Regions from separate parts of the Paenibacillus sp. Leaf72 genome, predicted to be linked through region 2. Evidence: a T-box and tRNA genes for the amino acid it is inferred to sense, from the RefSeq annotation. Region 2 holds a T-box; the other holds one or more tRNA genes.
The links. A T-box is a leader RNA that pairs with one kind of tRNA and senses whether it is charged. The one in region 2 lies ahead of leuS (leucine--tRNA ligase), so its partner is inferred to be a tRNA-Leu.
Positions count from the first base shown of each region.

Region 1: it has a tRNA-Leu gene. The T-box ahead of leuS (leucine--tRNA ligase) is inferred to sense a tRNA for this amino acid. The anticodon was not compared.

Region 1 covers NZ_LMLV01000015.1:37,402-41,700, forward strand. The annotation lists gene ASF12_RS18030 (hypothetical protein) at 1-192, opposite strand, end outside; gene ASF12_RS18035 (LacI family DNA-binding transcriptional regulator) at 224-1,273, opposite strand; tRNA gene ASF12_RS18040 (tRNA-Leu) at 1,466-1,547, opposite strand; gene ASF12_RS18045 (DHA2 family efflux MFS transporter permease subunit) at 1,659-3,116, opposite strand; gene ASF12_RS18050 (TetR/AcrR family transcriptional regulator) at 3,183-3,767, opposite strand; gene ASF12_RS18055 (nucleotidyltransferase family protein) at 3,883-4,299, opposite strand, start outside.
Region 2 covers NZ_LMLV01000001.1:724,389-728,687, forward strand. The annotation lists gene leuS (leucine--tRNA ligase) at 1-1,424, opposite strand, end outside; T-box leader at 1,504-1,719, opposite strand; gene ASF12_RS03195 (lipoate--protein ligase) at 1,994-2,989, shown strand; gene ASF12_RS03200 (VanZ family protein) at 3,076-3,552, opposite strand; gene ASF12_RS33445 (GNAT family N-acetyltransferase) at 3,580-4,299, opposite strand, start outside.

The sequences.
Region 1 (4,299 bases), on a different contig from region 2:
ATTAAATGTAAAGGCTTTCATGAAACCCATTTCAGTATAGCTCGCATCCTTACTATGGTCAACATTAAAGTTTAGATCTTCCAGATATGGATCGATGCGAATAATCGCTGTCTCGCTCATTCCATTAGGCCTAAAAAAAGAGCAGCAAGCCATAAACATCTGGCTTGCTGCTCTTTCAGGGCGTTCTTGCATCAGGCGCGGAAAGCTCCCCTCATGCAGCCTTCTAATTCGAGCTGACCTTCTTTTGGCCGCTCCGCGCTTCCGTACTTTGCCGAACAATAAGCTGTGGTGCCAAAGAAGTAAGCTGTTTGACCTTTTCCTTCTTCATGATCGCTTTAAGCACTTGAACCGCCATTCGCCCAAGCTCATGCGCCTGCTGAGAAACGGTAGTGAGCTCAGGGATAAAATGATGCGCCAGCGGAATATCATCAAATCCAACAATCGAAATGTCAGTTGGAATGGTAAGTCCAGCCTCCGTCGCCGCCTTAATTGCCCCGATCGCGGTATAATCGTTGACGCAGAAAACAGCGGTTGGCCTCTCTTCCATTTCGAGCAGCTTCAGCATTTGGCGCTTGCCCGAATCGATGGAGAAGCTGTCCGGCAGCAGCCAATTGTCCCGAATTCTAAGCCCCTCATCCTTCATCGTCTTTCGGAAGGCCCGCAGCTTGATTGAAGTTGTCGTCATATGGCTTTCCCCGCCAATGAAGCCGATTTCGGTATGACCCAGCTCGATTAGGTGCCGGACCGCGAGAGCAGTACCTACCGCTTCGTCCGTAGCAACTCTAATCAAGTTCGTATTGCGCAGCCCGCCGTTAACGAGCACAGTCGGAATGATGCTGGCATGCTGCACGAGCTCCTGCACCAAATGCTCATCGCAGTTTTTTAAATTAATTCTTCCCCCTAAAAAAATAACACCATCGACGCGTTTCTCCCGCATAATGCTGAGATACTCCGATTCTTTCGCGTAATCCCCGATAGAATTGCTAAGCAGAAAAGTATGCCCAGACTGCTGTCCCTCCTCCTCCGCTCCAGCGAACACTTCCGGGAAAAAGGGATTGGTTAGGTCAGGAACAATGACACCAATAATGCCGGTTTCTTTTTTTAGTAAGCTTCTGGCCATTGCGTTAGGCTGAAAGTTGTATTTTTGAATAAGCTCTTCAATCTTGGCTCGTGTAGATCCCTTTACCGGGGCGGTATCGTTCAATACCCTGGATACGGTGGCAACCGATACTTTGGCCTCTTTGGCAATATCATAAATGGTGACCTGTTTCAAGCCCAACGCTTCCCTTCTGCTATCATATATCGTCCCATTATAGCAAAATCGGACATCTTATGTAATAGATGACATCCCTTACTGCTAATAGAGAAAAAAGGGGCGGATAACAAATAAACAAACATAAAAGAAAAGGACTGTTTCTCAGTAGTTAAAAACTACTTGAAACAGTCCTTACTCTTCCATTCATAATGCGCGTGGAGGGACTTGAACCCCCACGTCGTGAAACGCTAGATCCTAAGTCTAGTGCGTCTGCCAATTCCGCCACACGCGCGCGATGTTCGCTAACAGCGAATAAATATAATATATCAGAAAACATCGCAACACGCAAGCATTTTTCAAAAAAAGTTTCAAAAATAATTTGGGCTTCTATTTAGAGCCGAAATTAAGCTCCTTGTTCGCCTGCTGCCGTCACCTTCACTCGCTTAATAAAGAAAGCAATGGCAAGCCCAACAAGGGCAAGCACCATGGCAAATATAAAAGCATTTTGCACGCCAACGGTCAATCCGCTAACCAAGTTGGCTGGCGATTCTGGATTTCCTTCTGCTGTCTTCAGGAATTTTTCCATTCCTGCTGTCATGATACTCACTGCCAGCGCTGTACCAATGGCACCCGCAACCTGCTGCAAGGTGTTCATAATCGCTGTTCCATGCGGATACAGCTCAGGTGGAAGCTGATTCAAACCATTCGTTTGCGCAGGCATCATAATCATCGAAATCCCGATCATTAGCAGGGAATGCAGCACGATGATCAACGCAGTCGTCGACGCGGTAGAAATATCAGAGAAAAACCATAGTACAACCGCAACAACCAACAGGCCCGGAAGAACGAGCCATTTTGGTCCATACTTATCAAACAGTCCGCCCATTACAGGAGACAAGAAGCCATTAATAAGCCCACCTGGGAGGAGAAGCAGCCCAACGGTCAACGGACTCATCATAAGGCCGCGCTGCAAATACATAGGCAGTATCAGCATGGAGGACAAAATAACCATCATACAAATAAACACCATAATTAAGCCGATCGTAAACATGGGGTATTTAAACGTCGTCAAATTAATCATTGGCTCTTTCATTTTAAGCTGGCGGATAACAAATAAAATGAGTGCAACGATACCTACGGTCATCGCGATAATGACCTTCGCGCTGCCCCATCCATCCTCTCCTTCTCCCGCGCTGCTAAAGCCGTAAACGACACCGCCAAAGCCGAGGGTAGACAAGCAAATCGACAATATGTCGATACGCGGCCTAGTCAAGGTAGAAACATTTTGCAAATAGACAAGCCCTACAAATAACGAAATAATCAAAAACGGCAAGGACACCCAGAAAATCCAGTGCCAGCTTAAGTTTGCGATCAAAATACCGGCAAAAGTGGGCCCCGTTGCTGGTGCGAACATCATAATGAGGCCGATAATCCCCATCGCTGCGCCACGCTTCTCAATCGGGATAATGACGAGAATCGTATTAAATAATAACGGCAGCAGCAGCCCTGTTCCCGTTGCTTGAAGCACACGCGCAATAAGCAGCGTTTCAAAGTTCGGTGCAAGAGCCGCTACGAATGTTCCTATAATAGAAAAAATCAATGACCATACAAACAGTTGCCGTGTTGTAAACCATTGCAGCAGCATGCCTGAAACCGGCACCAGTACTCCCAGCGTCAGCAAAAATATAGTCGTAAGCCATTGTACAGTGGCCTCGTTAACGCTCAAATCTCTCATTAAATCAGTCAATGCTACATTTAGAGCGGTCTCACTAAAAAAACCGATAAATCCGCTAAGCAATAGCGAAATCATAATCGGCATTACTTTGTAAGTCTTATTGGGTGAAGTTGAAGTCTCTTGCATCGTTCCTGCTTGCACTTATGTCATCCTCCTGCGAATTAAAAATTCATTTTGCTGTAACCTGTTGTTCTAGCTTGCTGGGCCACCATTAACAATTGACGGCACGAGACGCGAAATATGGACGAGCGGCTTCTCATCGCCATGAGTGATGGCCAAAATAAGCGCACCTTCCACTAAGGAAAGAATCACATTGCTTATTTCAGCAGCGCTGTTGTCATTCACTCCATTGGCAACGAGCTGCTGGGCAATATACTGCTGCCATTCAATAAAAACGACTTGGCACGCTGCTCTCAGTCTTTCGCTAATCAGGCATGTCTCAGCAGCCATCCAAAAGCTGAATGGCATAAATCCTCTAAACTGCGATTGCTTCCCATCGTGAATGATGTCGGAAATATGGGCCTGGATGGCTGCTGCAGGACTAGAAGTCTGTTCAAAATTCATCCGCCATTTTTCCAGCACAAAATTCTTAATCGTTGAAATACATTCAACCGCCAGTTCCTCCTTGCCTTCAGGGAAATAGTAGTACAAGGACCCCTTCGGACAAGAGCTTTCCTTAATAATTTGATTTAACCCCGTTGCATGATACCCTTGCACACAAAACAGCTTCATTGCTGTATCTATGATCTGCTGGCGGGCATTCGGCTTTGAAGCCACCTTTTCACCACCTTAATTATAGAGAACGGTCTATTTAATTAAACGAGAAAAAAGGCAGGCTGTCAATGCGCAAACTCGTAATTACAGTACTAATTTTTGTTAAGATATGATGTTGTCATCCCTCCTGCTGCTCTGCTTTATGAACTTTTGGCCATGTCGCCTGCCAATTTTTCTTAACGATTCTTTGTTCGTATACGTGGTAATTGACCGTCCCCTGCTCATAATAAACGGTAGGCCTTAGCACAGCTTGAAGGACATCAGCTACTCCGCATGGAGCCGCTAGCTGAAGCTGGCCATTCGCATCCAGCGCCACCCCAAGCGAAGTCGCCGTTTCTGGAAATTTGGAAATCGCATCCACCGCGCAGGAATAAGGCGGCAAGCCGCTGACGACATGCATTCTCGCCTGATTTTTCACTGACCAAGGGATCTCGGGTCTCAGGCCCCGCAATTGCTGCTCCAGCTGCTTCTCGATGTGCTCACTCGGATACTCGGCATCGTAATAAATAACATCCACATCCGCAAGCGGCGTCCG
Region 2 (4,299 bases):
ACATTCGCAAGCGGTGATTCCCCTGTACCCGAAGGCTTAATCGCATCAACATCCGGCAGCAGCAGCGGAAGCTGGTCCTCTGGTACTGGCTTCATTGTGCCATCCTCCAGATGAAGAATCGGAATCGGCTCGCCCCAATAACGCTGGCGGCTGAACAGCCAATCGCGCAGACGGTACGTCACTTTGCCATGGCCGCTGCCTTTTTCTTCAAGGAAGCTGATCATTTTCGCAATCGCTTCTTCATTATTAAGCCCGTTCAGCAAATCGGAATTTACGTGGGCACCGTCGCCAGTATAGGCTTCTTTGGAAATATCTCCGCCTTGCACGACCTCCACAATCGGCAATTCGAACTGTGTGGCAAATTCCCAGTCGCGCGTATCATGGCCTGGAACCGCCATAATCGCACCTGTACCGTAGCCTGCCAGTACATAATCGGCAATCCAGATTGGCGTTTTCTCGCCATTGACCGGGTTAATCGCATACGCACCCGTGAATACGCCGGATTTTTCCTTCGCCAGATCAGTACGCTCCAAATCGCTCTTGCGGGAAGCTGTCAGCTGGTAAGCCTCAATAGCCGCCTTTTGTTCCGCTGTCGTAATTTGGGCAACCAGCTCATGCTCAGGCGCAAGCACGCAATAAGTGGCGCCGAACAAAGTATCCGGACGCGTCGTAAACACGACAAGGTTCGCGTCATGGCCCTCAATAGCAAACGTCACTTCGGCGCCTGTAGACTTGCCGATCCAGTTGCGCTGCATATCCTTGATGCTTTCCGTCCAATCAAGCTCCTCCAGATCCTCCAGCAGGCGCTCCGCATATTCGGTAATTTTCAGTACCCATTGGCGCATTGGCTTGCGTACAACCGGATGATTTCCGCGTTCGCTTAGTCCGTCAATGACTTCTTCGTTGGCAAGCACAGTTCCCAGCGCTTCGCACCAGTTAACTGGAACTTCAGCAACATATGCAAGGCCTTTGTTGTACAGCTGGATGAAAATCCACTGCGTCCATTTATAATAATCCGGGTCAGTCGTACTAAACTCGCGATCCCAATCGTAGGAAAAGCCGAGCGATTTGATTTGACGGCGGAAGTTGTCGATATTTTTAAATGTAATTTCACGCGGATGCTGCCCTGTATCCAGTGCATGCTGCTCTGCAGGAAGGCCAAATGCATCCCAACCCATCGGGTGCAGGACGTTAAAGCCGCGCAGACGCTTGTAACGCGACACGATATCCGTTGCCGTATAACCTTCCGGATGACCGACGTGCAGGCCTGAACCGGATGGATAAGGGAACATATCGAGTGCATAAAATTTCGGTTTGCCCGCTTCTTCCTTCGTAGCGAACGTCTTGTTCTCATCCCAATATTTTTGCCATTTCGGCTCTACTATCAGCGGATTATAGCCTTGCGGTTGCTGATCTTGACTCATGAATGTTTCCTCCTTAAGCTTGGTAAAGCAAAATTTCAGCGGCTCCATGCAAAAAAGCTCCCGCCCCTAGCGTATGATCGCTAGGGACGAGAGCTGTCTCCCGTGGTACCACCCTAGTTAGCCCCCGGACATGCTTTGCCGAGTGCTCACTTGTTGCCTTTAACGCAGGCCTTACGGTACGCTTGCGCGCACAGCTCCAAGGTGAGATTCATATCGCTGCAGGTCCGGCTTGCACCATCCGCCGGCTCTCTAAGCCATGCCCCGCGATACTACTGTTCCTTATCAACGCCATATGTGACATTTTAAGAATTAGTTCCGATTATAATGAAGCTTTGACGCGATGTCAAGGGACAAGCCTCTAAGTTGCTCCCTTTTTATCCCAATACACTCACTTCTTGCATGCTTAGATGAACGATGCTTGAACGTCAGTCATTTTTTGCGAGGAACCGCCTTTCTCCTTGCGGGTGAAAAAGCCGCTCTCATTTATCCATGGCATTTGCCCCAAGGAGGGGTATAATAGGAGCAGCAAGCTTTTGCAACCCATTACTATTTTCGGAGGAATCGTTATGATGCGTTTTGTAAGCAACAACCATATAACAGACCCTGCGCTTAATTTGGCGCTGGAAGAATATATTTTACGGTCGCTGCCGCCGGAGGACGATTATTTACTGTTTTATATTAATGAGCCTTCCATTATTATTGGCAAAAACCAAAATACGCTGGAAGAAATCAACCCGCGCTACGTAGAGGAAAACAACATCCATGTCGTGCGCCGGCTGTCCGGCGGCGGAGCCGTATATCATGACGAAGGGAATTTGAATTTCAGCTTCATCATGAGCGACGACGGCCAATCCTTCCATAACTTCAAGAAATTTACCGAGCCGGTCGTGAAAGCACTAGCCGCGCTTGGCGTTCAGGCTGAGCTTACGGGCCGCAACGATATTCAAGTAGGCGAACGTAAAATTTCCGGCAACGCACAATTTTCAGGACGCGGCAGAATGTTCAGTCATGGCACCTTGCTGTTTGATTCCGAAATTGAAAATGTCGTATCGGCTTTGAAAGCGAATCCTGAAAAATACGTGTCGAAAGCGACAAAATCGATTCGCAGCCGCGTAGCCAACATTTCCGAGTTTCTGGCAGAGCCGATTACAATTGATGAATTCCGCCAAAGCGTGCTTGCTTCCATTTTTGAAGGCAGTGAGGAAATCCCTTACTACGAGCTGTCCGAGGCGCAATGGGCGGATGTCCGCGAGCTGGCACAAACGCGCTATCGCAGCTGGGATTGGAATTATGGCCGATCTCCAGCATTCAATATGCGCCAGACGAAGCGGATCGAAGGAGCTGGAACGTTCGATGTACGCCTGCAAGTTGAGGAAGGTCTAATTGCAGATGCCGCCGTATATGGCGATTTCTTCGGTCGTGGCGAGAGCAGCGAATTTGCCAAGCAGCTCATCGGTCAGCGTTATGAAGCTGCTGCACTCGGCAAGCTGCTCGGCGAGATCGATTTAAGCTATTATTTCGGCAAAGTAACGAAGGAAGACTTAATGGGCTTGATTTTCGAATAAAAATAAACAGCGCCCCGGCCTTCTCTTATTAAGAGAGTCCGGGGCGCTGTTTATGTCCCCTGATGTCCCCCGATAGAATGGAATCATCAATAGGTTCTTTGAATGCCTCTTTTGCCAACTGCCAGCTTCCGAAACCAGAAAACAATGCCATAGCCAAGAACAACAGCTGCGCTGTTCATGAGAATATCATCAATGTCGAAGCTGCCGCGCCTCGTAAGCATTTGCAGCACTTCCAGCAGCGTAATAAACAGCACAAACGACAGCAGCACCTTGCCCAGCCGCCAGCGAAAAACAATCGGAAGCGCCAAGCCAAAGGGTACAAATACGACAATATTACCGCCCATATTAATGATCCAATCGATAAAGGGCATATGATGAAAGTTCGTTACATAAAGCTTGATGGTTGAAAAAGGAATGACATTATATCGCAGCACAGTACCGCTTCTCGCCTGCCGGCCAAAGCCAAAAAACATTGCATAAATGAGCCATATCGTATAAACGAAAATAAGAACGGCTGTCACTTTTTGAGTAAAGGAATCGAATTTTCCGCCTGCCTGCTTCAACGTAATCGCCCCTCCACTTCGCCCGGGTTAATGGGACGCCGGTAATTTTTTCACCCGATACCAGTAGTTATATTGCAGCGTAAAGCCTAGCTTGTCATACAAGCGGTTAGCCGCATCATTGGCATGCGTAACGAGCAAATAGCTGTGCTCCGCCCCATTCTCCTTGCCCCACTGCAAAATATGCAGCAGAAGCTGCTCGCCAAATCCACGCCTGCGAAAAACTGGTGAGGTCACGACGGCATACAGACCGATATATCCTCGCTCCATCACGCCAATACCGCAAGCCGCGGGCACTCCCTCTACATAAAGCACAGCAAAGCCCGTCTGAAACGGCGGTGATGCGAACATTTTTTTAAGCGTCTGCCGCTCATCATCGGTATGCTTCGCCATCGACATATAGGCTTCCAGCCAAGCTTCACTTAAAAAAGTGCCTATGCGAACGTCCAGCCCGCCAGCCGGTTCTCGCATTTGAGCAAGGGGCGCCGTCTTGACATAGACAGGATCTATTTTGTCGTAGCCTCGCAGCGCGAGCGTCTCATCCAGCTCCGGCGGCTGGGAGAATGGCGTGATTTTATAGGCCGTATCCATTCCACGCGCCGTATAAAAAGCTTCTCCATAGGTGATTTTGTGCGAAAGCACTTCCCCGCTGCAGGCTGCTGGCACGATGGAGTTTGACCGTTTTGTATAGCCATTCGCCAGACGCAGCTGCCACCCCTCATACATCAGCACCTGAAGCGCAGGCCAAGC